One region of the Thalassospira sp. NFXS8 genome, then DNA from elsewhere that is predicted to be linked to it. Evidence: predicted binding sites of a transcription regulator. Region 1 holds the regulator's gene; each other region holds the start of a gene.

Region 1 (7,627 bases):
CCAAATTTTTACCAACCCGCGAGACGAACGCACCAAAGGCTATATCACTGGGCGCTTCGGCTAAGCCGGGCAGGAGGTAATACGATGAGAAAAGAAGAAAGCCATATCGTCAGTTCATTTGACGATGAACTGACACGGTTGAACAATATCATTTCGCAAATGGGCGGTTTGGCCGAAAGCCAGCTGATTTCGGCCATTCGCGCCATTTCAAAACGCGATTCCGAACTGGCCGAACAGGTCATTGTTTCGGACCTGCGGATTGATAAGCTAGAACAGGAAGTGCAGGATTTTGCTGTACGTGTTCTGGCCCTGCGTCAGCCGATGGCCGATGATTTGCGACAGGTCGTTACGGCATTGAAACTGTCGAACGATCTCGAACGCATTGGCGATCTGGCCAAGAACATTGCCAAACGCGCACAGGTTCTTAACCAGATGGCGCCGATCCGCCCGGTTCAGGTTATTCCCAACATGGCGCGCCTGGCCCAGGAAATCATCAAGGACGTTCTGGACGCCTATATCGAAAACGATGCCGAAAAGGCCCAGCGCGTTTGGGCGCGGGACCAGGAAGTGGACGATATGTACAATTCGCTGTTCCGCGAATTGCTGACCTATATGATGGAAGATCCGCGCAACATTACCGCATCGACCCATCTTTTGTTCATTGCCAAAAACATTGAACGTATTGGCGATCATGCCACCAACATCGCTGAAACGATCTATTACCGGATCAAGGGTGAAGATTTGCCCGTTGATGGCCGTCCGAAAAATGACGCTGCCAATTTTGCTGTGATTGAACCCAACGAGGCAGGGGAATAACAGGATGGATCCTACGGTTCTTATTGTCGAGGATGAAGCCGCCATCGTTACGATGTTGCGCTATAACCTTGAACGCGAAGGCATGAATGTTGTCGAAGCCGGTGATGGCGACGAAGCCTTGAAAATCATGGCTGAAACCCATGTTGATCTGGTTTTGCTCGACTGGATGTTGCCGGTCATGTCGGGGATCGAGGTGTGCCGCCAGATCCGCCGGAAACCGGAAAGCCGGGATTTGCCGGTGATTATGGTGACCGCACGCGGCGAAGAAGGCGACCGTATTCGTGGCCTTGATACCGGTGCCGATGACTACGTGACCAAGCCCTTTGCCATTGGCGAATTGCTGGCCCGTATCCGTGCGCTTTTGCGTCGGTCGGGTCCGGCGCAACCACAGGGGCAGTTGATCTATTCTGATATCGAAATGGATTTGGCCGCGCACCGGGTTAACCGCAGTGGCAAACCGATCCATCTGGGGCCGACAGAATTTCGCCTGTTGCGGTATTTTCTGGAACATCCGGGGCGGGTTTTCTCGCGCGAACAGTTACTTAACGCCGTTTGGGGGCCGAATATCTATGTCGAAACCCGCACGGTAGATGTGCATATTCGCCGTCTGCGCAAAGCATTGAACGATGTTAAAGGCACCAAGGACGTTATTCGGACTGTTCGTGCGGCGGGCTATGCCCTTGACGATGATGCCGCTGCGTAACCGGCATTTTTATTTAAGTAAATTGTGACAGAATTTCGCAATTTACACTGAAATTACAAGGCCCTGTCACATGACAGGGCCTTGTTTTATACAATATTGAAATATTGTCGCCCTTCGTTATGGCTTTTCGCCGGACAGGGGGGCGGAAGCGGTGGTTTTGGCCGTCGCCGTTGCGGGTGCCGTAGATGGCGCACTGATCGGTTTTGTGGCGCTGCCGGGTGAATGTGATGGCGCGCGTGGTGCCAGTTCGTTCATCAGCAGCATGTCGGCACGGCGGAATTTGGCAATTTCGGTATCAATTTCATCCTGGGGGACATCGCAGGCTGATAATACATGGTCTGACAGGCGCAGGCCGGTTTCCAACACTTCGGGGATGGCGGCATTGGCACCGCTGCGGGCCAATGCGCCGATATGGGAAATGTCCTGGGCGCGGGCGAAAATTTTTAAATGCGGGTAATGCTGGCGCAGCAAGGCCACGGTTTTTTCGGTTTCATGCGGGGTGCCCATGGCAACGGCGGCCACATGGGCTTGATCGGTATGGGCCGCCCGAAAACTTTCCGGACGCGAGCCATCGGCAAAATAAACCGGTAATCCTTCGGCACGGCCCCGTGCAACTTGCTGGGCGTCGGATTCCAGCACGATAAAGGGAATATTCCGGGTTTTTAACAAACGCGCCAAAACGCGGCCAACGCGGCCACAGCCAATAATCAGCACATGATGTTCAACCCCTTCGGTGTGGCTTTCAATTTCACCAAGCTGGTCGGTTTCGCGCGGGTGCAGGATATCTTCCAGCTTTTTGCCCAGGCTGATCAGGCTGGGTGTTACGGCCATGGAAATGGCAACAATCGGCACAAGAATGGCGGCAAGATCGGGTGTGATGGCACCGTTTTGGGCGGCCAGTGTAAACATGACAAAGGCAAATTCGCCGCCGCCCGCAAGCCCCATTGCAATGCGGATCGAAACGGCACGGTCAAACCGTGTTGCCAGCGACAGTACAAACAGGATTGCGGCCTTGATCAACAGCAGGGCCGCCACGCCCAAAATCACCGTGATCGCGTGATTGTAAACCACCCCGATATCGACCGACATGCCAACTGACATGAAAAACAGCGATAGAAACACCCCGCGAAACGGGGCAATGTCGGCTTCGATCTGGTGGCGAAATTCGGTTTCGGCCAACATGACGCCGGCAATAAACGCGCCCAGCGCCATGGAAAGACCTGCCATTTCGGTCAGGGTGCTGGCAGCCAGCACCGCAAACAGGGTGCCAATGGCAAACAGTTCGGGGTTGTGCAGGGCGGCAATGGCGCGAAACATCGGACGTAATAAATACCGCCCCGCCAGCAATAAAAGGGCAACCGCACCAAACCCGGCCAGAATACTGACCCACGGGCTGGTGGTACTGGTGGTGTTGCCCGCCGCCTGCACCATGATCAAAAACGGTCCGACCGACACGTCTTGCAACAGCAAAACCGCCAATGCAGCCCGGCCAAAACGGGTATGTAACTGACGTTCATCGGATAATTGCTTAAGAATGATTGCCGTTGATGACAGGGCCAGCGCGCCAGCAATGACCAACGCCGCGGGCAGGGGTAAATCAATGGCCACCAGGGCGATAAAGCCGACGCCCAGCGTCACCAGAATTTGCAATACGCCAAGGGCGGCAAATTTGCCGCCAATCACGCGCAACCGTTCGCGCGACAGCTCCAGCCCGATCATGAACAGCAAGAACACCACGCCCAGTTCGGCAACGGTGGAAATATCCCTGTTGCTGGGAATAAGCCCCAATCCGAAAGGGCCGATCACCAACCCGCCCACCAGAAACCCGATAATCGAATTGGCCCGCAAACGCTGGGCAAGGGGCACTGCAATCACGGCAGCGCTTAAAATCAGGAACAGCTCGAACAGCACATTGCTATGAGGCATGAATGATCTTCCAGGGTCGTTAAATTCGCGGCCAGTCAACAAACGGTCCCGGTTGCGTGCAGCATAGCAAAACGGGGTGAAAAAACGATGTAAATCTGGTTTTTACGGTGTGTGTTTGCGTGGGAAAGTTGCTTTTAGGCATGGGTTTATAAAGGTTTTCAAGATGGTTTTACGATGTCGGCGGGGCATTGCGCCCGATATTGTCCAGGTTCTGGTTCGGCATTTTCAAGTGTTGGTCGGCGATGTTTCAATTTCAATGAGCGGGGCTGGAAAACCGGTTTCTGGCAGGAGAAAAAGGTCACATTCCGTTTGACGCATTGTGTTTTTAAAGATGTGCCATATGTAATGTCACATTCAGGCGGCGATCGGCTGTGTTTTAGGTAACAACACGATAATACAGGGCTGGTCAGTTATGCCTGCGATCCGCTATTTGGGGACACAGCTTGCGTTTGCAGGGTGGCAGTGCCATCTTGCGCGGCAGTGCCCGGATGAATACAGGGCACATTTTTTTTAATAAAAAACGGCGGACCGGTTTTGGAACAGCTTATACCCTATTTACAGATATTAGCCGGATTGGTGCTTTTGACGGTCGGAGGCGAATTTATGGTTCGCGGGGCCGTTGGTCTGGCGCTGTTGATGGGGATTTCCAAGGTCATTGTCGGGCTTACCATTGTTGCTGCGGGCACATCGGCACCTGAATTTGTGGTGTCGCTGAACGCAGCCCTTGCCGGGTCGGGCGATATTGCGATGGGGAATGTGGTTGGTTCGAATATTGCCAATATTTTGCTGATTTTGGGGGCTGTCGCTGTTTTAAAACCTATTGCTGCCAGCCGGACCACCACCGTTCGGGATGGCGGGGCCATGTTAATAGGCACTTTGCTGTTTATCGGGTTTTGCATGTTTGGTGTGATCGACCGCTGGGCGGGGTTGGTGATGCTCGCAGTGCTGATCGGCATGTGGTATTTCACCTATAAACATGACAAGCAAAATCCCGGTGATGCCAGTTCGCTGCACGAAGATGAGGCCGACGAAGTCGGCGAAGCCCCGTCGGGCTGGACTAAACCGGTTGTTGCCACAGTCGTTGGCGTGGTGGGCCTGACATTTGGTGCCGATTTGCTGGTGGATGGTGGTGTAACCGTCGCGCGCGATTTTGGTGTGTCGGAAGCCGTGATTGGCTTGACGCTGGTGGCGTTTGGTACGTCCTTGCCCGAACTGGCCGCTTCAATGGTTGCAGCATTTCGCGGGCATTCGGATGTGGCGCTGGGAAATGTTTTTGGCTCGAACCTGCTTAACCTGCTGGTGATTATTGGCGGTGTTTCGGTAATTTCCCCCATTTCGGTTCCCGCGCAAATCGCCCAGTCCGATATCTGGATAATGCTGGCGGTTACGGTGGCGGTGCTGGTGGTGGCATTTTGCGCCAAACGGATCGGGCGTATTGCCGGGGCTGTTTTTATGGCAGCCTATGCCGGTTATATCGGCATGTTGTTTGCCTGAACAAATAAAAGGGGCAGGATGCCGATCATGGCAATCTACCCGGATGACGATAATTAAATGGCAGGAAACGGATAAAAGCGATGACGGACAATTTGCCAAAAACCGCCCTTGTCACAGGGGCTGCCAAACGGATCGGGCGTGTAATTGCGCTGGATCTGGCCGGGCAGGGCTATGATATTGTTCTTCATTGTAACCGCTCGCGGGATGCCGCCGATGAACTGGCAACAGATATTCGCGATATGGGCCGCAAATGCCATGTCGTGTGCGCCGATTTGTCGCGCGAGGAAGAAACCACCGGTATCATGGCGGCAGCACATGATGCCCTTGGCCCGGTCGGGCTATTGGTTAATAACGCATCGACCTTTGATTATGATGATGTGAAAACGGCAACCCGTGAAAGCTGGGACTTTCACATGGAAGTCAATTTGCGTGCACCTTTTGTGTTGTCACAGGCCTTCGCGCGCCAGTTGCCCGAAGACGCAGGCGGGTTGATTGTCAATATTATTGACCAGAGGGTGTGGAATCTGACGCCGCATTTTACCACCTATAGCCTGTCCAAGGCCGGGTTATGGACCTTGACCCAAACCCTGTCGCTGGGGTTGGCACCGCGTATTCGGGTAAATGGTATTGGCCCGGGGCCGGTATTGCCCAGCGTGCGGCAAAGCCAGGAAGATTTCGATGCGCAGTGCCGTAAAACACCGTTGGGAATTGGGACATCGCCGCAGCAGATTTGCGACGCGATACGATTTTTTCTTGCAGCACCCGCTGTCACCGGGCAAATGTTAGCCCTTGATGGTGGGCAACATATGAATTGGGCGCCTTGCGACAGTAACGAACAGCCTGTCGAATAACCCGCACTGCCATGCCGATGCTGGCGGTTTGTGCCAGTTGCCCCCACCCGCGCAGCACGAAGGAAAATAAACATGACCGCAGGTCTGAAACAGGACGATAACATCACCACCTTGCCCTATGCCGATCAGGCAGGCAGCTTGCGGCGCGTCTTTGTGCGCGACATGGTGGTCAATACCTCGATCGGGGTTTACGACTTTGAAAAGGATGCGCCCCAGCGCGTGCGCATCAACCTGGATTTATCCGTGGTCGAGGGCGAAGGCCCCAAGAATGACGAATTGCAAAATGTGCTGTGTTACGAGGAACTGGTGAACGGCGTGCGCGCAATTTGTGCAACCGGCCATGTGAACCTTGTGGAAACCCTGAGCGAGAAAATTGCCGAGATGTGTTTGACCGATCGCCGGGTGCGCAAGGTCTGTGTGCGGGTCGAAAAACTGGATGTGTTTGACGATGTCGCGGCGGTCGGGGTCGAAATTGAGCGGTTCAATCTCGCGCGGTGATATCAGCGTTTTGAAATGTATAAATGCCGATATCGGGGCCATTATCATGGCGAATCTGTGATTCCCTAAGGGCGAATCGCTTTGGTCGTTTATGCACAAGCATTCCTGGCGACAAAAACATAGGGGTAAAAAGATATTTTACGGTAAGATTACGGAATGTTTTCAGGTTGACAGTATTTTTAGTTAATAAAATCAAATACTTAGTATTTATGCCTAAAATATGGGCAATTCATAGAACGTTAAGACTCCCAACGGCTGTAGAGTTCAGCCCCCCTATTACCCACATACTTATCCACAGGGTTGGTGGAAACTTTTCCAGGGGTACGATTCCCTTAACAATCCGTAATTATCTAAGCTGATTCGGCTAGACCATCGTATAGAAAACCGGCCATTGGCGACCAAAAGCCCGTTAATTGCACAATCCAGGACCTTCTGATGACTTCCCCCGCACCCTCTTCTTCCTCACCGCGTGACATTGAACTGTCGCTGGATGATCTTCATGACGGAAAAGCCGGTCGTGGGGTGGCGGCAATTCAACATGCGTTAAAGACAATGCCGGGGTCACCAGGCGTTTATCGCATGATCGACGAAAAGGAACGGGTCCTGTATGTCGGCAAGGCTAAAAATCTGAAAAAACGGGTTACCAGCTATACCCATATTGCGCGTCTGGCACTGCGCATTGCGCGAATGGTGGCGCAAACGGTGCGGATGGAAATTATTACCACCCACACCGAAGCCGAAGCTCTGCTGCTTGAATCCAACCTGATCAAAAAGCTCAAGCCGCGTTACAATATTCTGCTGCGCGACGACAAAAGTTTCCCCTATATCCTGATCACCGAGGATCACGGCTATCCGCGTATTGTTAAACATCGCGGGGCACGGGCCAAGGATGGCAGCTGTTTTGGGCCTTTTGCCTCTGCCTGGGCGGTGAACAATACCATTAACCATTTGCAGCGTGCCTTTTTGCTGCGCTCCTGTACCGATTCTGTTTTTGCCAACCGGTCCCGCCCGTGTTTGCTTTATCAAATCAAGCGCTGTTCCGGCCCCTGTGTTGATCGTATTTCAAAACCTGAATATGACGGGCTGGTTGATATTTGCCGCGATTTTCTGTCCGGGCGCAGCAAAGTAATCCTCAAGCAGCTTGAGGCCAGCATGCTTGCGGCATCGGAAAACATGGAATTTGAAAAGGCAGCCATGTATCGCGACCGCATTCGGGCGCTGTCACAAATTCAGTCACATCAGGATATCAACCTGGAAGGGCTGGAAGAAGCCGACGTGATTGCCTTGCATCACGAAGGCGGGCAAAGCTGTGTGCAGGTGTTCTTTTTCCGTAGCGGCT
Region 2 (7,627 bases), on a different contig from region 1:
CACACTGCGATCATGAAAATCGAGTGAGATCGAGTTCAGGGTTTTGTTTTTGCCATAATAAAAATCAAGATCACGCACACTAAGTTTGATCGGGGTAGGTTCCGCGACCGGGGCATGGGCAACAATATCATCGGGAAGAGCCTGAAACATGCTCATGATTAACCTTTCATCCTGCTTTTCGCAGCCAGCAAAGTCCGTGCAGCAATGGTCAGCCCCAGCACGGCAAGAGTAATAAGCAACGCCCCGGCCCAGGCGAGCGAGCGCCAGTCGTCATAGGGGCTCATGGCGAAGTTGAAAATCACCACTGGCAGATTTGCCATTGGCTGATTCATGTTGGTGCTCCAGAACTGGTTATTCAGCGAGGTAAACAAAAGCGGCGCTGTTTCCCCACTGATCCGGGCCACCGCAAGCAAGGCCCCGGTCATAAGACCCGGCCCGGCCGAGCGATAGGATACCTGCAAAATTACCCGCCAACGCGGAATACCAAGGGCGGCAGCTGCCTCGCGCAGGGTGTCGGGCACCAGAAGCAACATGTCTTCCGATGTGCGCACCACAACCGGCAAGGCGATAACCGCCAGCGCAATTGCCCCTGCATACCCCGAAAAATGACCCATTGGCACCACAACCAGTTCGTATACAAACAAACCGATCAAAATGGACGGGGCCGATAGCAAAATATCGTTGATAAACCGAACCACCGCCGAAATTTTGGCATAGCGGCCATATTCTGCCAGGTAAGTACCCACCAGCAAGCCAATGGGAATACCCAGAATGGTGGCAATTCCCACCATCATCAAAGACCCGAAAATGGCGTTTAACAATCCGCCATCCGATCCCGGTGGCGGGGTCATTTCGGTAAACAGTTTAATCGACAATGCCGAAAAACCCTGCCCGAACAACGACCATAAAATCCATGCCAGCACCGCAACCCCAAGGAAGGTTACGACATGGGACATGGCCATGTGGAATGTCGAAATGATACGGCGGCGCAGATACATGCGGCGCTGATAGGGCGAAGAAACCTGACGTTCGGTCGTGGGTTTGACCGGTGTTTGAACTGACATATCGTGTCCTTCCCGGCCTAGTGGCCTGATTGCTTTTTCAGGCGCAACAAAAACAGCCGTGCCACCGCCAGCACAATGAATGTAATGACAAACAGGGTAAGCCCCAGCGTCACCAAAGCAGATGAATGCAGTTTGGAATCCGCTTCGACAAATTCATTGGCAATCGAGGATGAAATCGTTGCCCCCGGCCCCATGATAGAGGCCGACAGGCGATGCGAGTTACCGATAACAAAGGTAACAGCCATGGTTTCGCCAAGTGCGCGCCCAAGCCCGAGCATGACAGCCCCGACCGTGCCCGCCCGGCAATAAGGCAGGACAATACGATGAACCACTTCCCAGCGCGTGCAGCCCAGGCCATAGGCCGATTCCTTAAGCACAGCGGGTACAGTGGTAAACACATCGCGCATCATCGCCGTGATAAACGGCACAATCATAATCGCCAGAATGATCCCGGCAGTCAGAATACCAATGCCCATGGGCGGGCTAGCAAAGACCGGGCCAATCACCGGAATAGGTGCCAGATTTGCCATCGTCCAGCGCTGGATCACGGTGCCAAATGTTGGCGCAAAAACAAACAGGCCCCACATGCCATAAATGATACTGGGGATAGCGGCGAGCATTTCAATCGCCACACCGACCGGCCGTGCAACCCAGACCGGGGCCAGTTCGGTTAAAAAAACTGCAATGCCAAAACTGACGGGCACGCCAATAACAAGGGCAATGATCGCTGTTATCAGGGTCTGTATAATGGCGGGAAGCGCACCATAAACATCCGTGACCGGGTTCCAGTCCGAACTGATGAAAAATGACAGTCCCTGACTTTTCAGAACCGGAAGACTGCCCATCACCAGAAATGCCAGAATGGCAACCAGCAAAAGCAGAACGAACATTGACAGCCCGAATGTCAGATTGTGAAAACCACGATCAAATCCGGGTCTGAACTGTTTTACCGACACCGCAATAAACCTGCTTGTTTAGGGAAAAATTATAACGACCTTAAAACACCAAATCCCGCCGCCGAGATCGTTCGGCGGCGGGTTGGTCAGGTAAGTTATGCAGCAAACTTACCAGATCTTTTTGCCATCGCTGCCTTTGACGTCGGCGGTCCAGGTCTTTTCAACCATGTCGACAACGCTTTCGGGCATCGAGACGTAATCAAGTTTATCGGCGATATCGCTGCCGTTTTTGAAAGACCAGTCAAAGAAGTCGAGAACGTCTTTGGCGGTTTTTGCATTGTCCTGGGATTTGTGAACCAGGATGAAAGAAGCGGCGGTAATCGGCCAGCTTTTGGCACCCGGCTGGTTGCCAAGGATCAGGTAATACCCCGGTGCATTTGCCCAGTCAGCATTTGCAGCGGCCGCAGCAAACGACGCGGCGGTCGGTGAAACGAACTCGCCGTCCTTGTTTTTCATCTGGGTGTAGGCAAGGTCATTTTGCAGGGCATAGGCATATTCAACATACCCGATCGAGCCATCGATCTGCTTGGTGTAGGAAGCAACACCTTCGTTGCCCTTGCCACCAACACCGACCGGCCACTGAACCGATTTGTTAACGCCGATGCTGTCTTTCCATTCCGGGCTGACAGCGGCAAGATAGTTGGTGAAGTTAAAGGTGGTGCCTGAACCGTCCGAACGTTCAACAACAGAAATGGCTTCTGACGGCAATTTCAGATCCGGGTTCAGATCAGCAATTGCCTTGTCGTCCCATTTGGTGATTTTGCCAAGATAGATGTCGGCAAGAACTGCGCCGCTAAGTTTAACATCGCCGCCCTTGATGCCTTTGATGTTCACAACCGGAACAACGCCACCCATGATCATCGGCCACTGAACCAGCCCGGCTTCGTCGAGTTCTTCTTTGGTCAACGGGGCGTCTGATGCGCCAAAATCAACGGTGCTGGCTTTAATCTGCTTGATGCCGCCGCCCGATCCGATCGACTGGTAGTTCATCTTCACACCGGTTTTTGCTTCATAGGCTTCGGCCCATTTGGCATATACCGGGTAAGGGAAGGTAGCACCGGCGCCCGAAATTTCAGTCGCCTGAGCCGAGGCAAATACACCGGCAGCCATCAAAAGAGCAGCACCACCCAGGATGCTTTTCTTAAAAGTCGTCAGCATGAGGTTCTCCCAATCACCGTATCGGCAAAATCAAAAAATCAGGAAGATCTGATGGTCAGCCTAATGCCCCCCCATCCGAACTTCTGGGATGAATTGTCGCCCCGGCATCATGTTTGCCGTTGCGATGGGCAGAACCTACACCCGGATTTTTCGATTTTTTCCTACAGTTTTGTGAAATCGTTCACACTGTCACAGATCCTTCTGTGAAACATCAAAACCTGTGGTTAAAAATTAATTCAACAATGAAAACAAAGCCAAGGCTAACATTTTCGCGAAAAACACGTAAAAACAGCCACTTGGTTATTGGCGTTTCAGCCTGTTTCCAAAACCAAAAGAAACGCCCACCACTGTGAAACAGATCACACTGATGGGCGTGGTTGTGGTTTTCAGGAACAGTTTTTGCGTAACCCAAACACCATCGTTGTCACAGTACGATGGTGACGGTTGATTATTCAGGCTGCAAATCAGACGGAATCCGGTACAGGTCGGCACCGGGAATGGCGTGTAAAAAACCGTTCGCGACAGAAATGTCGCCGGCGACATCAAGAATATGCCTTCGGGCCTGTGCCGGCGCGATTTCACCGTTCAAGACTTGCCGGTAAAGGGCCGAAATCGCCACCATGTCACACCGATGCGGCGACAACCGAAAAAGGCTAACCCCCATATCGTGTAGGTCAGCCATTTCGTCAGACAGTTCCAGATACGTTCCCGACAGCGTTTGCAAGCCATTCACGGCCAAAAAGGGCGCGCCGTCCAGCGTATCGACATTCATGCCATCAGGTGCATCCCCGCACACAAACCGGCACCCGTCTTTATGCAGACCATGCGCACGCGCAGAATAACAGCGCGCTGAAATGGCCAGGGGCACCCGGCCAAAAACCTGCATTTCGATTTCGGCCGGTCCGCGCGCCTTGCACAGGCTGGCAATAGAGGTTTGCGGCAATTCCCAGGGCATTGCCACGCGCACGGCCCCGCGCTCTACCATATAACGCAACGTACCTTCGTTATAGATATTCACATATGGCCCCACCATGTGCGGCCTGCCCCCTAAAATGCCAATGGCCGACAGATCATTGGCTTCAATCAGAACATCGGGCATGTCGGCCAGATCACGGATCAGGGCGACTTCACGGTCCCCCATCACCAGTGCCAGCGTGGACACCACCACCTGCTTGCCTGCGCGTTGCAGGCGTTCAATAATATCGGGCCAGTCATTATTAAAAAACGGCATTCGTTTTGCGCAAACAACCTCCCCGACATGCACCACATCCACGTCGGCCTCGTCGGCAATGCGGGCGTAAAAATCGCGCAGGATTTCGGGGCTCCAGTGAAACAAAACCGGCCCCATCACCAACCGCGGCGCTGTTGAGGGTGAAACCGATATATCAGGTGCTGTCAGATTTATTGAAATGCTCATTGCCAGTTCTTTCGATATGCACCGGTCGTGTCACTTTGGCCTTCGGTCATGTTCGACAATTTGCTATCTGCCATACGCTGCCCGGCGGCAATACGGTCCAGCGCGCGGCGAAAACTGCCAACCACCTGGGTAATGTACGCCTTGCCCCGTTGGCGCCCTTCAATTTTCAAGGCTGAGACGCCCGCAGCCGCCAGTTCGGGCAACATGCTGGTAACATCAAGGCTGGTGGGTTCCTCAAACAGGTAACCGGCCTTGCCCATGGCGCGAAACCGCCCCTTGCACAAGGTTGGATAACCCACCTTTTCCGAAGCCCCGTAAACATTGATGGTAAAATCGCCCAGGCGCGACACCGTGGCATCGTCGCGTTCTTCGTAATGCACATGATGGGCTGGCGAACACACACCATTCATATTGGGGCTTTCCCCTGTCGCATAAGACGACAGCGAACAACGCCCTTCTGCCATCACGCACATGCCCCCAAAGGCAAAAACTTCGGTTTCAACGCCGATCTGGCAGTTCAGGCTGGCGATTTCATCAAGCGATAACACACGTGGCAAGACCACACGCCGCACCCCGAATTCGCGATGATAAAACCGGATCGCTTCAACATTTGATGCCGATGCCTGCACCGATAAATGCAACCGCGCCTTTGGGTGACGATCACGCGCATAGCGCAGCAAACCGATATCGGCCAGAATAATCGCATCAACCCCGATCATGACAGCATCGTCAATCGCCCGGTGCCACAGGGCCTCGTTTCCGGCTTCGGGGTAAGTATTGCAAGCCAGATACACATGTGTGCCCCGGGAATGGGCAAAGGCGGTTTCGGCTTCCAGCTCGGCGCGGGAAAAATTTAACCCGGGAAAATTCCGGGCATTTGTTTCATCGCGAAAGCCGCAATAAACCACGTCGGCCCCGGCCTCCACCGCGGCACGCAAACTGGCGGGCGTTCCTGCCGGACATACAAGTTCCATCATATTGTCCCGTCCTGTTTCGGGTTGCTGGCATCCATCGCGGGGCTGGCAAAATCATCGATCATTGAATTGGCATATCCACCGCCGCCCATGCCCCCGTTTATGATCGCGTCCGCCTTTGCCAGCGTTGCTGAAGGTGCCTTTACCCGGCCCGGCTGACGACGGCGAATTTGCCCTTCGGCGCTGGCAAGGCGTTGCGAAAGATCATCTATCTGGCGCACCAGACCAGATTGCTGTTTATCCGCCGGCCCGGCAAAGGCATGGGCAAAACGGTGCATATCGCCATCCAGCCGGTGATATCCACGTTCGGCAAGGGCAAGGGCACGGCGGGCCAGCGGCCCCATCACGCCGAAACTTTCAATTATGGCGGCACGAACATTTATATTTTCGCCGTCCAGCGCGTTACGCAGGGCCACCACCACATCGGTGCGGCCTTCAATTTTCAACGTGCGGGAAAAAAACAGGGCATCGCCATCCGACGTGCCTTCCAGCAATTGCAGCAAAACCGGAAGCGGCCCCAAAATGGTGGCCTGTGCAGATGCCCGGTCGCGATCAGTAGCACGACGCAATACCGGTTTTACCGGGTCAAGCCGCATATAAAGATCGATGCCAAGATCAACCGGCGACACAATAATGCCCGCCGCTTCATCAGGCGATGCGCCTGTGCCACTGTCTGGTCGCAAACGATCAAACACCGCACCATGCCGGGCCTGCATGGTGGTTATGGCATGGGCCAAAACCCGGTCAATCAACCATCCCGGCAAACTTGCCGCAACTGGCCCTAACAACAAAAACGGCGTAAAAGCCGGACGCGCAACAGGCAACGGAGTTTCTCCGGTTACAGTGAAATCCGCCTCATCCTAAAACCGGGCACAAACCGCGCGTTGACTTCCATCAAATCATTGAAAAATATGATTTTTTATTATTTTAATTCCAGCAATATCCTGCGGAAAAATCGTTAAAGCTGAAATTCCTCGGCAATTTCGCGCGCGGCCTCGATCAGGGCATTCATCACCATCCGCACCCGGGGTGAACGGCGCATATCGGGGTGAACCACAATCCAGATGGGTTCACGGCTTTCGCCTTTTTCATCTTCGCGAACCAGGGTCAATCGCGGATCCGTATCGCCCAGATAGCGCGGCAACACGGCCACCCCCAACCCGGCCGCAACAAAAGACTGCACAGAAGCCGTATCATTGGCCCGCAGGCGGCACACAATATTGCGCCCTAACGAACGACGTGCCCATTCCGTCTTCGCCAGGTCATAGGAGGTATCGTCATATCCGCATAATTCCCAGTTTTCTTCGGGGACCGTTGCAACATAATCATGCGCGCCATACAGCCCCACCCCCAATTCGGCCAGTTTTTGGGCAACCAGGCCTGGTTCCGTCGGGTTCACCATACGGATCGCAACATCGGCCTCGCGCCGGGCCAGATTGACCAAATGCGCCGAGCCAATCAATTCAAACTCCAACCCCTTATGTTCTGCCAGCAAGGCGGCCAGTCGCGGGGCAAACAAAATACGCCCGGCCACCGGCGGCACCGAAATGCGCACAACACCCCGTGCGATCTCGCTGCTATTGGCCATGCGTTCAAAGGCCAGGGCGTCAACCTCCACCCGTTCGGCCAGGGGGACCAGTTGCTGCCCATCCTCGGTCAATCGCCATCCGGCAGGCATGCGGTCAAACAATTTGGTGCCAACAGCCTGTTCCAGTGCCTCGACCCGGCGGGCAACCGTTGTATGTTCCTTGCGCAGTCGCCGGGCCGCCCCCGACAAGGTTCCTTCCTGGGCCAAAACCAGAAAAAACCTCAAATCATCCCAGTTCACGACACGTCCTCCTAGCCTTGGTATGTGCTTTTTTGCACATAAAATCTGCAAAACCTACAAGTTTCGGTTTTATTTTGCATATGCCAGTATGCCGCAGATTCGATTGGATATTCCACCCACGGTTTATGTCGCAAGAGGCTTTCTATGGCACATTTCAACATCTCGACACATGAGACCGGCTGTATCAAACCTGCGCCGCTGCGAATTTTCACACACCTGCGCGGCCTTGG
Region 3 (7,627 bases), on a different contig from region 1:
TTGAGGCAACAGTGCCACAAACCCCTCGGCCAAACGGAATGCGCAGGCATCCAAGTGTCCCTTGATACGGACCAACCACCAATTCATTTTGTTTGATTGGATCAACGATATAGAACCCGGTCCAGAAATAATAGTCGAACTTTTCGGCCAGAACACAGCTTACTGTCGCCATCAATGCCGTCACATTGGCTTCGCCTTCGGTAATGCTGGCCAGTTCTTTCATGGCATCCGCATAAAGCGCGCTTTTCTGATCAGAGTTCAAGGTCGTTCTCCTGTCTTGCTCAGGCATGGAACTACCGTTTCAGCATGGCAGAAACAAGGACAAAATCGTATTTTCCCTAAAGCAGCACATGCGCAGCCCTATGGCTTAAAAGAAAACCACCCGTGATCTGCACGGGTGGTTTACATGGCAATACAACAAACAGTGCTGGTTAAATGCGCCGCCCACTGGCCTGATCAAACAAGTGAATTTGTGAAGGGTTTGAATATAGGGTCAGTTCATCACCGGCAGCATATGTATGGGTACCTTGCATTCGCAGGGTAATAGCTTCGTTTTTGCTGCCAAATGTCAGATATACAAGCGTTTCAGCCCCAAGACTTTCGGTAATGCGAACCTTTGCAGCAATGCTGCTTTCGGTTGGCGTGGTAATGGAAAGATGTTCCGGACGCACACCGACAACAACATCGCGATTTTCCGCAACATTATGGTCAAGCGCGAGGCGGGTACCGTCTGTCAGGACGACGTGGCTACGATCATTTGACACGCGACCATCAAGGAAATTCATTGATGGTGATCCAATGAAACCTGCGACAAAACGGGTGGCCGGTGTGTTGTAAATGTCAATCGGCGAACCGATTTGTTCAGCCACCCCGCCATTCATCACAATTAGCCGATCTGCCAATGTCATGGCTTCGACCTGATCATGGGTAACATAAACCGATGTAGTACCAAGGCGTTGTTGCAGGTTTTTAATTTCCAGTCGCATGTCGACACGTAATTTGGCATCAAGGTTTGATAAAGGTTCATCAAACAAAAATGCCTTTGGTTCACGCACAATTGCCCGTCCCATGGCAACGCGCTGGCGCTGCCCACCCGATAATTGCCGGGGTTTGCGATCCAGTAATTCTGTTAGCTGCAAAATGGTGCCTGCTTCGCGTACGCGGCGATCAATTTCGTCCTTGTTATAACCCCGGTTTTTAAGGCCATAGGCCATATTGGCATAGTTCGACATATGCGGATAAAGCGCATAGTTCTGAAACACCATCGCAATATCGCGATCAGCCGGGGCCACGGTGTTTACAACCCGGTCGCCAATTAAAATTTCACCATCCGAAATGGTTTCAAGCCCGGCAATCATGCGCAGCAAGGTTGATTTGCCACACCCCGACGGCCCGACCAGAACAGCAAACTCACCGTCGGAAATTTCAAGATTAATACCGTGAATTGCCTTGTAGCCATTGGCGTAGGTTTTTTCGACCTGCTTTAGATTTAACGTTGCCATCTTGTTATCCTGTCGTCACCGGGACTGATATGTTTTGTTTAAAAGGTTGGTTTAGTCTTTTGAGATAAATATCATTTTTCAGTTTCAACCAGCCCCCGGACAAACATGCGCTGGAATATCACCACCACCAGAACCGGCGGAATGGAAGCCATGATCGTTAAGGCAAAAGCCTTTGGAAATTGCGGAATTTGCCCGCCTTCATAAAGCGAATTGTAAACCTGCTTAATGCCGATCACGATGGTATAAAGCTGATCATCGGTGGTCATCAAAAGCGGCCATAGATACTGGTTCCAGCCAACCACAAACATGATGATAAAGATCGCCGCGATCATGGTGACGGACAGCGGCACCAGAATGTCGATGAAAAACCGCCACGGCCCTGCCCCGTCCAGACGGGCCGCTTCAAGCAATTCGTCGGGCACTGAACGATAAAACTGACGAAAGAAAAACGTGCCGGTGGCCGATGCAATAAGCGGTAGAATCAAACCGGTATAGCTGTTAAGCAGGCCCAGTTTTGCCACCACTTCGTAAGACGGTACAATGCGAACCTCAAGCGGCAGCAACAAGGTGGCGAAAATCACCCAGAATAACGGCATCGCCAGGCGAAAGCGGAAATAGACGATAGCATAGGCCGCCATCATGGAAATAATGACCTTGCCAATGGCAAAACCCAGCCCCAGAACCATGCTGTTAAACAGCATTTGCAGCGCAGTGACCCGGCCTTTGGTCGCACTTTGGTCAAACAGGATTTTGCCGTAATTTTCGAAAAAATGCCCACCGGGCAAAAATTGCAACCCGTTCTGAAATAGAAATTCGCGTGTATGGGTCGAGGACGCAAAGGCAATCCAGACCGGCATGATCATGAAAAGCGAGCCTAAAATCAGGATCACATGGTTGGTCAGGGACCGCCATTTTGACTGATACATAACGATACCCCCTGTTAATAGTGAACTTTGCGTTCAATGAAGCGGAACTGGAACACGGTCAAAACGCTGACCATGATCATCAACAGTACAGATTGCGCTGAGCTGCCCCCCATATCCGCCCCCAGGAAACCATCCACGTAAACCTTGTAAACAAGCGTTGCCGTTGCCCCGCCCGGTGCACCCTTTGTTGACACATCGATAATTCCGAAAGTTTCAAAGAAGGCGTAGGTCAGATTAATGACCATCAGGAAAAATGTGGTAGGTGCCAAAAGCGGAAACGTAATGGTCCAGAAACGGCGTTCGGGACTTTTGCAGTCCAGCGTTGCCGCCTCGGTGACTGACTTTGGAATGCCTTGGAGACCCGACAAAAAGAATATGAAATTGACGCTAACCTGTTTCCACACCGCAATCAGCACCACGACAAAGGTGGCGTCATTGCCGTTCTGAATATGGTTAAAATCCAGACCCATCTTGTTAAGCAGGATGTAAAGATCGCCCATCAACGGGTTAAACAGCATGATGCCCAAAAGACCGGCGACCGGTGGCGCAACCGCATAGCCCCACATCAACAAGGTTTTGTAAACCTTGGCCCCCCGAATAACTTCGTCGGCGCGTACTGCTAAAAATAACGAAATCGCAATTGATAAAACAGCAACCAGCGTCGAGAAAACAACAGTAAAACCGGCCGATTTCAACCAGCTGGGACTGGATAAAACATCTTCAAAATTCCGAAACCAGACAAATTGCGAAGACATGCCAAAGGCGTCTTCCAGCAAAAAGGACTGGTGGACCGCCTGGGCGGCCGGCCAAAGAAAAAATATGGCAATAATTATGATTTGAGGTGCCACAAAAAGATAGGGTACCGGGCTATGCCCGAATTGAACGCGTTTCATAACGGATCCCGGCCTGACGCAAACAGGAAAACAAAAAAACAGGGCGGCTATAAAATGCCGCCCTGCCCCGCAGGATAAATTAGTTGCTATAGGTATCGTGAAAACGACCCAGCAGCTTGTTACCTTCGGTTTCGATCACGTCAAAAGCCTGATCAATGGTTTCTTCGCCATTCATCATTTTGTCGACTTCGTTATAGATCACTTCGCGGATCTGAACGTAGAAGCCAAGACGATAACCTTTGGTCCATTCGCCGCCTTCTTCGGAAAGCTGCTGAATGCCAACTTCGGCATCCGGGCTTTCTTTATAATACCCGTCCTTTTTGGCCAGTTCATAAGCAGCCGTGGTGATCGGAACGTAACCGGTTTCCTTGTGCCAGTAATACTGGGTTTCCGGTTTGGTCAGGAATTCAAAGAATTCAGCAACGCCTTTATTTTCTTCATCGGAATGACCCGAGAACGCAAACAGGGATGCACCACCGATAAAGGTGCTTTTCGGGGCATCGCCAACACCTTTCCAGTAAGGAAGGGTGGATGTACCAAAATCAAAGGTCGCACTTTTTCGCAAACCACCGAACGAGCCTGACGAGCCCAGCCACATCGCCGCTTTCTGCTGAAGGAAGGCATCCTGGTTTGCACCCCAGGCGCGACCGTAATAACCAAAATAACCTTCGTCTTTCCATTCCTTCATTTTTTTCCAATGATTTTTCAGGTCATCATTGTTGTAAAGGATTTTGACGTCGGTGCTGTCGTAACCGTTATTGGCGGTTGCCATCTGAAGGTTATGACGGGACATGAAGTTTTCAAAAAAGATCCAGGGGCTATGCGATTCAGCAAAGCCTTCGTAACCGGCAGCCTTGAGCTTCGGTGCTATTTCTTCAAATTCCTGCCAGGTTTTCGGCGGGTTTTGGATGCCTGCTTTGGCAAGCGCGTCTTTATTGAAATACAGAAGCGGGGTCGAGCTGTTGAACGGCATGCCGATCATTTTACCCTTGGAATCCGCATAGAAATATCGAACACCGGGGATGTAATCATTGATGTCAAATTTCGAGCCATATTTTTCCAGCAAGTCCTGCACCGGATAAACAGCACCCTTGGCATTGATAATGGTGGCAGCACCGGCATCAAAGATCTGAATGATGTTGGGCTGGTTTTTCGCGCGGAATGCTGCGATGCCAGCTGTCATTGTATCTTCGTAGCCACCCTTGTTGATCGGAACGACCTTAAATTCGGACTGGCTCTTGTTAAAATCGTCGGCAATATGGTTAACAACATCACCAAGGGCGCCGTCCATTGCGTGCCACCAGGTAATTTCGGTTGCTGCACTGGCAGTATTTGCCATTGCAAGCAACGCTGCAGCCGCCATCAGCGTTTTGCGAAACATGATTCCGTAATCTCCCAAATAAAAAAATCGCTCGCTTTGGCTGCCCTGTTCGCAGCCCAAACAACACGCATGTTTATCCAATGCGATGGCAATTCACTCAAATGACAGTTTTCGGAAACTTCTATTTAGGACAAAAATAAGGTTCATTTTCATAAAAAAAGTCACAATTTATTTTCATATGAACAATAAAAAAGGTCGAATAAATTTTAAAATTGAACGTCAACCGCTTAAATTTAATGATTTAAAAATGTCATCAATCTGAAATATCAGTAAATATGCCGCATTTAGCAAATAAATGGTAATATTTCACACTCAAGAGTTGAATTTAGTTTTTGAATTATAAATAAAAGCGTTTTTCAATCGAATCGACAAATGAAAACCACTGAACCTTTTTGCTTGTTCACCACTCGCACGTCGTAAAGGTTTTGGCTGAAATTGCACCATTTAAAGCGCAAGAGAAAACGCCTTGATGGCATGATAAAGACAAGGTTGCGCCAGACCAAAAAGACGAAGGGTGTTAACCGGTTCTGGTTAACACCCTTTGACATTTGCATTTGATTAATTGGCTTGAAACAACGCATCGGAAAGCCAATTACCACAATGCCTATTTGGAACTACGGTCGCGCTGGGCAAAAACCGATATCAAGGCAAGGCCACCTGAAACCACCATTAACAAAAGTGACAGGGCGTTTAGCGCGGGGGTCGATCCTTGTTTTAGACGGTCAAACATCGCAATTGTCAAAGGGGCATCCGACCCCACCAGCATCAGGGTGGTGTTGAAATTTTCAAATGACATCAGAAACGAAACAATCGCAGCCCCAATCAGGGCCGGTTTCAAATAGGGAATGGTGACGGTGCGAATGGCGTCCGCCCGGCTTGCGCCAAGGTTAAGGGCTGCTTCCTCCAGCGTAATGTCAAATTTGCGCAGGCGAGCGGATATCACCAGAGTCGTGATTGTGGTGATGAACGCAAACTGGCCAATTATAACCAGAAACAGTCCGGGTCGTAAAAAGTCCAGATCCCAGCCAATCGCTTCTTCAACACCATTGGCAATGGCGTTGGAAAACACCAGAATCGAAATCCCTAAAATCACACCGGGAATAACCAGCGGTGAAATAGCCAGCATATACAGCAGGTTTTTGCCCGGAAAGCGGGCGCGCTCGAACAAAAATGCATTGCAGGTACCAACGGTGACCGATAACAGCGTCACCCATACCGCAACAAAGGCCGATGTGCCGATACTCCGCAACAACGCGCTATCGTGGAAAATACCGATATAGGGCGCCGTATCGCCAAAAAACCACGCCAGCGTCGCCCCTTCCCACGGCATTGAGGGAAACAGGCTATCGTTAAAGGCAAACACACCGACAACGACCAACGGTGCCGCCAGATAGATGAAAAACAACGTTACATAGGCACCATAAAGGCCCTTGGCATAACGCGATTGCGGAATGGAAGGTATCATGATGGCCTCCTAGCCGACGGTATCGGATAATGTTTGACGGCTAAGCTTTAATCCCAACCAAACAATCAGCGACGACAATACCAGCAATAAAAACCCGAAAGCCGACCCTGATTCCCAGTTAAACCGGGTGATGAACTGGGTATAAATTTGTTCGGTAAACCACAGGCTGCTTTTGCCGCCCAGAAGGTTTGGCGTCAGATAATTGCCAAGTGTCAGCATGAAAACAACAATACAGCCTGATGCAATACCGGGCATGGCGTGGGGAATGACAATATCGCGGGTGACGGTAAAGGCGTTACCGCCCAGATCGTAACCGGCCTCGATCAGGCTGTCGTCCAGACTGTCAAGAACAGATACCAGCGGCACCACCATAAACAGCATTGATGTATAAACCAGCCCCACCATAATGGTGACATCGTTATACAGCATTTCGACGGGACCATCGACCAGCCCGGCCCACTGTAAGAAATGGCTGATAACGCCGCTTTCGCGCAGCAAAATCATCCAGCCAAAGGTACGCACCAGTTCGCTGACCCAGAACGGGATCAGGCACATCAGAAACAAAACGCTTTTGCCCCTGCCCCGCATCACCTTTGCAATATAATAGGAAATCGGAAAACCGATTACCAATGTCAGCGCGGTTGCCAAAATCGACATGGTCGCGGTACGGACATAGGTGTTCCAATAAAGTGGTTCGGTAAAAAACTCGATATAATTGGTAAAACTAAACGCATATTTGCCATACGAAATACGTTCGCGTAACGACACCATCAGCAAATCAAGATGCGGTAATATCACCAGCAATAGCAGCCACAGCAGCAAGGGCGTCGCCATCAGCAACACGCCCAGTTTCAAGCCGCCGCCAGCAACAGAACCCGATGCGTTCTTCATGCGACTGCCTCGCCGCTTACATCCGCCTGGGCCGCTTTCGTGTTCGGGAAGCATTTTGTCTGGCTAGCACTCCAGCTTAAATCCAGTTCATCGCCATTGCGCAATCCTGCGAACGCCCCGGTTTGCGGCAAGGCCACGTTCATTTCGTGTCCGGTTGTGGTTTCGCGTAACTGGACACTGCTGGCAGCGCCATTAAATAACAGGTTTTCAACCCGGCCCTGCATCGCATTAAGACCTGATGTTGCGACGGGCCCCTGGCCCTTGGCTGCAATGGTGATGGCCTCGGGCCGAACAAAAACATCCATCCGTTGTCCCGCAACCTGGTCAGGGTTGGTGACTTGCGTGGGGTCGGTATAAATAACACCACCACTATCAAGGCGAATAATTGCCTTGCCATCTGCAACAGTTTCAAACGTCCCTTGCCAGCGATTGCTTTCGCCGACAAACCCGGCAACGAATGGCGTGTCAGGCTGATAATACAGCTCCTGCGGGGTGCCAACCTGTTCAAACCGGCCCGCATTCATCACCGCAACCTGATCGGACATTACCAGGGCTTCAGACTGATCATG
Region 4 (7,627 bases), on a different contig from region 1:
CCTCGCCATCGCTGATGTTAACGTCGGCAGGGTCGCCGTCATAGGGAATATCGGTGGTGCCGATCAGGGTGTAATCGCCCTGATAGGGGATGGCAAAGGCAATGCGACCGTCGCCATTTTGAAAAATATAGCAATGATCGTGCGGGTGAATGCGAGGGACAACAATGTGGCTGCCTTTAACCAGCCGCAAGCCGGCCGCCTTGTCACCAAGGCCCGCCTGCCTAACCATATCGGTCACCCATGGCCCGGCGGCGTTGACGACGGCGCGGGCTGTAACGGTGGATTGGCGATTGTCACAATTGCCATTCTTGCCAGCGTCGCTGGTGCAAAGGGTGGATGTCCATGTGTTGGCATCTCGCGAAAGGGCGATACAGCGTGTGCGGGTTTTAATAACGGCCCCGCGTGATTGGGCATCCAGCGCATTTAGCACCACCAGCCTTGCATCATCGACCCAGCAATCGGAATAGGAAAAACCGCTGGTGAATGCGGGTTTAAGGGCTTCGCCTTCTTTTGTGCCGCGCAATGGCAGGGCGCGCGAGGCGGGCAGGCGTTTTCGTTTTGCCAGATGGTCATATAAAAACAACCCGGCACGAAGCATCCATTTGGGGCGCAGGCCCCGATGATGCGGCAAAACAAAGGTTAACGGCCAAATGATATGCGGGGCCGCGGCCAGCAGCACTTCGCGTTCCTGCAAGGCTTCGCGAACCAGTCGAAACTCGTAATGTTCAAGATAGCGCAATCCGCCGTGGATCAGTTTGGTTGAGGATGACGAGGTGGCCGATGCAAGGTCGTGCTGTTCGACCAGCAGAACAGACAGGCCGCGTCCGGCGGCATCACGGGCGATACCTGCCCCGTTAATGCCGCCGCCAACGACCAGAAGGTCGTAATGTTCAGACACGTCAGATCACCTTTTTACGCAAATATGCAGCAATGGCCTCGCCGATGATCACCAGGCCGATAATGGCCAGCAGGATCGTTGCTACGGTTTGCCATGCAAAGGTGTCAATCGCGCCCTGAAGGATGATGCCAATGCCGCCCGCACCAACCAGCCCCAACACCGTGCTTTCGCGCAAATTGATGTCCCAGCGCAGGATTGATACGGCAAAGAAAGTCGGCATCACCTGTGGAATAACCCCATAGATCAGGATTTTAAAGCGCGATGCGCCAACAGCTTCAAGGGCCTCTATCGGGGCGCGGTCTATTTCCTCGATCGCTTCGCCCAGCAATTTGCCAAGGAAACCAAGCGAGCGAAAAATGATGGCAAGAATACCTGCCAGCACGCCGGGACCAAAAACAGCCACAAACAGCAATGCCCAGATGATGGTATTCACCGAACGCGACGAAACCAGAATGAACCGGCCCAGCCACAGCGTTGCCTTGTTGGGGGTGGTGTTTTGCGCCGCGATCAGGGCGATGGGCAACGACAGAAAGACAGCAAAGAACGTGGCAATCGTTGCGATGTTGACTGTTTCCAGAAGAGTCCAGGCAATATCCTTCCAGCCGTCAAGCGAGGGCGGAAACATGCGGGCAAACAAATCACCCATCTGCATGGGGGCATCCCATAGCCATGGCCAGATAATGTTAATGGTTGAAAGTGACCAGACAAGAGCCAGGGCGACCAGCCCGGTCATGGCAAAGCGGGTCCAGCGTTCTTTCGACGTATATCGGGACCATTCGCGCAGTGCGATGGCATCCGGCCCGGATTTTTGCGTGGTAGCTACCATAGGTTCCTCCGGATCCGGCCGCTGATGGCCTCGCTGACAAGAATGACGCCAATGATGCACAGCGTAATTGCCAGGGCGAAATCATAGTCGTATCGCCCGAACGCATTGAGAAGCGTTGACCCGATGCCACCGGCCCCGACAATGCCGACAATGGCCGATGCACGCAGGTTGCTATCAAGCTGATAGATTGAAAGGCCGATCTGGCGGGGCATGATTTGCGGGATCACGGCATAAAGCAGAGTAACAAAAGTGGCACCCCCGGCGGCCTTGATGGCCTCGACCTGGCCCCAGTCGATTTCCTCGATCCGTTCGGCCAGCATTTTGGCGACAAAACCGATGGAATAGATTGTCAGTGTTAAAATACCGGCCAGCGGGCCAAACCCGACAGCCTTGACAAAGATAATGGCGACGATCACCGGGTGAAAGCTGCGGGCGACAATGATAGTGCCGCGCCCGATGATATAAAGCCAGCGCGGGGCAATATTCCGTGCCGAGGCAAAAGCAATGGGCACAGACAAACCCAACCCCAGCAGGGTCGAGACAATGGCGATTTTGATGCTTTCCATAAAGCCGTCAAACAGTAGTTCGCCGCGGATAAAACTGGGCGGGAAAGCGCCCTTGAAAATACGGATCGCACGGGGAACACCTTGCTGAATGCGCTCCCAGTCGAAAGGCAGGCTGGTCAGTGCCCACCAGATATAGGCCGCAGTTCCGATAATCAGCGCCCAGCGCAACACCGGGTTGGCGATAAAGGACGGTTTTTTCCAGGTGCGGCCCGTTGTGGTTTCAACGGTGCTGTTCATCTTGCCGCTACCTCGCGCAAATGGGTGCTGCTTTCTGCACCGCCGCGTTCCTCGGCGGGGACACCGGCATAGATTTCATCCATGGCGTCATTGTTCAGATCGGCGGGGACGCCGTCAAATGTGATGCGGCCAAACCGCATGCCGACGATGCGCTGGGTATATTCCTTGGCTTCGTTAACGTTATGAATGTTGATCAGAACCGGCAGGTGCAGCTCGGATGCCAGGGCGCGCAGCAATTCCATAATCTGTTTTGATGTTTTCGGGTCGAGCGAGGCGGTTGGTTCATCGGCGAGCAGAATTTCGGGTTCCTGCATCAGGGCGCGCACCACGCCCACACGCTGGCGTTCCCCGCCCGAAAGCTCGTCGGCACGTTTGTTGGCGTAATGGGCAATGCCGACACGTTCCATCAAATGGAATGCACGGTCGATATCCTGTTGGGGATAGTTACGTGTCATGGCGCGCCAGGCGGGCAAATACCCCAGGCGGCCAGACTGCACATTTTCCATCACCGTCAGGCGGTTGATCAGGTTAAAGCCCTGAAAAACCATGCCAATACGGCGGCGTGCCAGGCGCAGGGCCTTGCCCTCAAGTTTGGTCAGTTCGGTGCCGTTCAGCTCGATCGAACCTGATGACGGTTCCACCAGTTTGTTGATACAGCGCAGCAGCGTACTTTTACCCGCACCCGATGCGCCAATGATGGCAACAACACTTTCGCCAGGGACTTCAAGGTTCAGGTTTTTCAACACTGCCTTTTCATCACCATAACGTTTTACAAGTTCCTTGATACGCAGCATTGCGTTTCCCCGGTAAAATCAACCTGGCCGGGGCCCAAAAGGACCCCGGTAACATCAGGCCGGTATAAAAAGGCAAAGATTATTTCAGGTTGTCCGGGGTGTATTTAACCCCGTTGGCGGCCTGGATTTCGCGAATGACATCCCAGTCTTCCTTGTAGGTAACCGGAATGAATTTCGACACACCCTTAAATTCTTCACCAAGGGCTGTGCCCTTCATATCGAAGGTAAAGAAGGCTTCCTTGATCTTTTCGATCAGTTCGGGTTTCAGGTTGTAGGCATAGTTGAACGAAGTTGTCGGGAAAGGTTTGCTTTCGTAAATGATCTTGACTTCATTGGGGTCATACAGGCCGCGCTGAACCATGCGTTCAACCACTTCGGATGCCACAGGGGCGGCATCATAGTCGCCGGCAACGACCCCCAGGATCGACTGGTCGTGCGACCCGGAATAAACAACTTCATAATCCTTTTCCGGAACTATGCCCTTGGCTGGCAGCAAGGCGCGCGGGGCAAGGTTACCTGAATTTGACGTGGGCGAGGTATGGGCAACACGTTTGCCTTTCAAATCGGCAAGCGTGTTAATGCCGCTATCCACGCGGGTATATAATTGCAGCGTGTAACCAAAACGCCCGTCATCCCCACCCATCAGGGCAAAGGGAACCGCACCGGCAAGGTTAACCGCAAACGGGGTTGGCCCGGTTGAAAAACCCGCAACATGCAAGCGGCCACTGCGCATCGCTTCAACTTCGGCCGAGTTTGATTGTACGGCAAAGAATTGCACATCCTTGCCGGTTACTTTTTCCATATGTTCCAGAAACGGCTTCCAGATATCGGCGTAAACCGCCGGGTCTTCGACCGGGGTATATGCGAAAACCAGCGTGTCGGGGTCTTCCTGCTGGTCTGCGGCAGGGGCATCAGCCACAAGATCGCCGTCCATATCGCAATACATCGGGTCAAGATCGCCATGCGCAATGCAATCATCGGCGGCGCGTGCCGTGCCGGTGTGGGTCATCATGCCCATCATGCCCATCATGCCAAGTGCAGCCAGCATGAGGGTTATTTTTGATGTTTCTGTTTTTTTCGGATGTGAAAACATTTTCGTGGAGCCTTTCTTCCCTGTAACGCTTGAATTATGCCGTCGTAAAGTGGTTTTGTTGGCATTATTGTTGTTTTTCCCAACATTATAGAGCGTTAAAAAGTTTGGAAAGCAACATAAAACTGTCACAAACAGTTACAAAAACAACTGCTAATATCCATAAAATCCCCGAAGTCAGGCCAGTTATTGGAAGGATTGGCATTTGCGTATCGGAAAAAAAGAACGACAGAGCCGCATTCTGCAGGAATTGCAAATTCATCCCCATGTGCGAGTTGCCACATTGGCCGAACGATTCGATGTGGCGACGGAAACCATCCGGCGTGATCTGGATGCATTGGGACGTGCCGGGTTGGTGATGCGCCAGTTTGGCGGGGCATCGGCAAAACCAATGGGGCATCAGCCCGATTTGGCCCAACGCCAGTTAGGGGCGGTTGCGGGCATTGGCCGCATTGGTGCGCAAGCCGGTAAAATGGTGCAACCCGGCGAGGTTATCATGATTGATGCCGGCTCCACCGTAACCCGGATTGCCCCTTATCTGAGCAGTGATAACCCGGGCCAGCATCGAACCATTTTGACCAATTGTTATGCGGTGGCGCATGGCATGGGCGAACAGGCCGCGATCGACGATGTAATTTTGTGTCCAGGGCAGTTTGACCCGCGTGAAAATGCGGTTTACGGGCATGATACGGTCGATTTTTTGCGCCGCTTTCATGCCAACCGGGCCTTTATCGGCGCATCGGGCCTGTCATCGCACGGGTTTAGCGATGTAAACCGCAAGGCGGTGGCGGTTAAACGTGCCATGATGGAACGTTCGGACGAAACATGGCTGTTGGTGGATCATACCAAATTTGAACAGCGATATCTGGAAAGTATTGGTCCGTTTAGCACCCTGTGTGGCGTGATTACAGATCAGGCCCCGCCGGAAAATTTACGCGAAAAACTGGCCCGTGCCGGTGTCGAGGTGATTGTGGCCGATCCCGAAGCCGGGCTTTCCGATATTCGTATTGTTGTCTAGATCAGTTTCTTTCTCCGTCGTCTTTCCTTTTCTCCCCTTGCTCTCCTTTTCTTTCCGCCTTCTGTTGGGCATTTCCTGCCTGTTTCGGTCCCGTCTTTTATCTTTTCCGCTGCATAATATTGGTCCGGTTTGCTTTTTTTCACCTTGTCAGCTTTGCGCTGACGAAGAAACTCACCCATATTCGCAAACAGTATCGCATATGCCGCCGGGTTCCCGCCCCGGTCAGTATCTATTCTGACACGGAGGATTTATATCGTGACTGATCACGCTACAACGCGCACCGAACAAGACACCATGGGCGAAATTGACGTACCCGCCGACCGTTATTGGGGCGCGCAGACCCAGCGCTCGCGTGAAAACTTTCGCATTGGCGGAGAAACAATGCCCGAAGCCCTGATCAGGGCCTTTGGCTTGCAAAAGCTGGCGGCGGCCCGCACCAATAGGGTATTAGGCAATCTTGAACCCAAAATCGCCGATGCCATTCAGGCAGCCGCGCGTGAAGTGGCCGACGGCAAATTGTCCGATCATTTTCCGTTGGTGGTGTGGCAAACCGGCAGCGGCACGCAAACCAACATGAATGCCAACGAGGTTATTGCCAACCGGGCGTGCGAATATATGGGGGCGCCGCTGGGCAAGCGCGAACCGGTTCATCCTAACGACCATGTTAATCGTGGCCAGTCATCCAATGACAGCTTTCCGACCGCCATGCACATTGCTGCGGTGGTTGAAATTGAAGAACGGCTAAAACCGGCCCTGCGTCATTTGCGTGAAACGCTGGATGCCAAAAGCCGGGCCTTTGAAAACATCGTTAAAATTGGCCGGACCCATATGCAGGATGCCGTGCCCCTGACTTTGGGGCAGGAATTTTCCGGTTACACCATGCAGATCGAATTGGGGCTGGAGCGGATTGAAGATGCGCTTAAACGTCTGTCCAAACTGGCACAGGGCGGCACGGCCCTTGGCACCGGGCTTAATGCGCCCGACGGTTTTGACGAACAGTTCGCCCGCGAAATCAGCAGCCTGACCGGGCTGAATTTTGAAACCGCCGCCAACAAGTTTGAAGCCCTGGCCGCGCATGATGCCTGCGTTGAAATGTCGGGCGTGATGAATGTGCTGGCCGCATCATTGATGAAAATTGGCAATGATATTCGGTTGCTGGGCTCCGGGCCGCGGTGCGGGCTGGGCGAATTGATATTGCCTGCTAACGAGCCGGGATCGTCAATTATGCCCGGCAAGGTTAACCCGACCCAGGCCGAAGCCCTGACCATGGTCTGCGCGCAGGTGATGGGCAATCATGTCACGGTAACAGTGGCGGGGTCTAACGGGCACCTTGATCTGAATGTGTTCAAACCGGTCATTATCTATAACCTTTTGCAATCCATTCGTCTGCTTGCCGATGCATCCGTCAGCTTTGCCGATCATTGCATTGTGGGGTTGGAAGCCGATCAGGAAAAGATCGATCTTTATGTTGAACAAAGCCTGATGCTGGTAACTGCCCTGGCTCCGCATATTGGTTATGATAACGCCGCTGCCGTTGCCAAAAAGGCGCATAAGGACCGGTCCAGCCTGAAAGAAGCCTGCCTTGCGCTTGGTTTTCTTGACGGGGATAAATTTGACGAACTTGTCCGGGCTCGCGATATGATCTGATGTGCCTTGCTGCGGCACCGGTTTTAACGACATTTGGCCGGGCGTTTGACGCCCGGTCAATTTACCGGGGGTAAGCAGCCCTAAGCATGGTCGGAACGATGACCCTGTGAAAGGGCATGATGGTTGCCAGATAGGCCCGGCCAAAAAGGTTGTGGCGCTTTGTCAGGGTTATGGCACGGATCAATGTCTGATCATTGGCAATATGTTCAATTTCAATCACCAGCCTGAAATCAAGATGCCGGTCATCCAGGCCCAGCGTAATCGATGTATCGGTGCGGTCAATCACCGGGAAAATGCCAATAATGTTCGGGTTGTCGCTGTCATTTGCGCCCGATTTCAAACCAAGCGGACTTACCAAAAGGTCACGCAACCGCATCAGGTGAATAATCCAGTCCGGCCTCGACATCATGATTTTTTGTGCGGCATTCTCAGGTGTGATGCCGTGCTCCGACGTTGTGATTGTGAAGGCATCGGCCCAGTCGGCAGTTGGAAAGGATATATGAGGCAAGGATACCGGAACAGCAGCTGCATTTGACACGTGGTGATCCTTT

What was found. Region 1 encodes PhoB, which activates phosphate uptake and scavenging genes when phosphate is short. Its sites were predicted from a motif close to TNTCATAAAACTGTCA; they were not measured.
Region 2: pstS (phosphate ABC transporter substrate-binding protein PstS) is a predicted target of PhoB. The motif match lies at 3,340-3,355, and genes of this name have one in related genera.
Region 3: ugpB (sn-glycerol-3-phosphate ABC transporter substrate-binding protein UgpB) is a predicted target of PhoB. The motif match lies at 4,805-4,820, and genes of this name have one in related genera.
Region 4: phnD (phosphate/phosphite/phosphonate ABC transporter substrate-binding protein) is a predicted target of PhoB. The motif match lies at 4,527-4,542, and genes of this name have one in related genera.

What each region holds. Positions count from the first base shown of each region.
Region 1 covers NZ_JAGEMF010000002.1:775,634-783,260, forward strand. Annotated here, with positions in the region: gene pstB (phosphate ABC transporter ATP-binding protein PstB) at 1-64, shown strand, start outside; gene phoU (phosphate signaling complex protein PhoU) at 85-816, shown strand; gene phoB (phosphate regulon transcriptional regulator PhoB) at 821-1,519, shown strand; gene J4E05_RS12700 (cation:proton antiporter domain-containing protein) at 1,637-3,445, opposite strand; gene J4E05_RS12705 (calcium/sodium antiporter) at 3,980-4,939, shown strand; gene J4E05_RS12710 (SDR family oxidoreductase) at 5,020-5,790, shown strand; gene folB (dihydroneopterin aldolase) at 5,863-6,288, shown strand; gene uvrC (excinuclease ABC subunit UvrC) at 6,724-7,627, shown strand, end outside.
Region 2 covers NZ_JAGEMF010000001.1:1,120,686-1,128,312, forward strand. Annotated here, with positions in the region: gene pstB (phosphate ABC transporter ATP-binding protein PstB) at 1-156, opposite strand, end outside; gene pstA (phosphate ABC transporter permease PstA) at 159-1,064, opposite strand; gene pstC (phosphate ABC transporter permease subunit PstC) at 1,082-2,020, opposite strand; gene pstS (phosphate ABC transporter substrate-binding protein PstS) at 2,129-3,178, opposite strand; gene ubiV (ubiquinone anaerobic biosynthesis protein UbiV) at 3,627-4,595, opposite strand; gene ubiU (ubiquinone anaerobic biosynthesis protein UbiU) at 4,592-5,569, opposite strand; gene ubiT (ubiquinone anaerobic biosynthesis accessory factor UbiT) at 5,569-6,393, opposite strand; gene J4E05_RS05160 (LysR family transcriptional regulator) at 6,528-7,397, opposite strand; gene J4E05_RS05165 (hypothetical protein) at 7,542-7,627, shown strand, end outside.
Region 3 covers NZ_JAGEMF010000001.1:337,094-344,720, forward strand. Annotated here, with positions in the region: gene msrC (free L-methionine (R)-S-oxide reductase MsrC) at 1-262, opposite strand, end outside; gene J4E05_RS01545 (sn-glycerol-3-phosphate import ATP-binding protein UgpC) at 432-1,502, opposite strand; gene ugpE (sn-glycerol-3-phosphate ABC transporter permease UgpE) at 1,574-2,428, opposite strand; gene J4E05_RS01555 (ABC transporter permease subunit) at 2,443-3,321, opposite strand; gene ugpB (sn-glycerol-3-phosphate ABC transporter substrate-binding protein UgpB) at 3,401-4,702, opposite strand; gene J4E05_RS01565 (ABC transporter permease) at 5,307-6,167, opposite strand; gene J4E05_RS01570 (ABC transporter permease) at 6,177-7,058, opposite strand; gene J4E05_RS01575 (ABC transporter ATP-binding protein) at 7,055-7,627, opposite strand, start outside.
Region 4 covers NZ_JAGEMF010000001.1:1,570,533-1,578,159, reverse strand. Annotated here, with positions in the region: gene glpD (glycerol-3-phosphate dehydrogenase) at 1-898, opposite strand, end outside; gene phnE (phosphonate ABC transporter, permease protein PhnE) at 900-1,724, opposite strand; gene phnE (phosphonate ABC transporter, permease protein PhnE) at 1,718-2,527, opposite strand; gene phnC (phosphonate ABC transporter ATP-binding protein) at 2,524-3,321, opposite strand; gene phnD (phosphate/phosphite/phosphonate ABC transporter substrate-binding protein) at 3,401-4,369, opposite strand; gene J4E05_RS07165 (DeoR/GlpR family DNA-binding transcription regulator) at 4,617-5,429, shown strand; gene fumC (class II fumarate hydratase) at 5,685-7,076, shown strand; gene J4E05_RS07155 (DUF2867 domain-containing protein) at 7,138-7,614, opposite strand.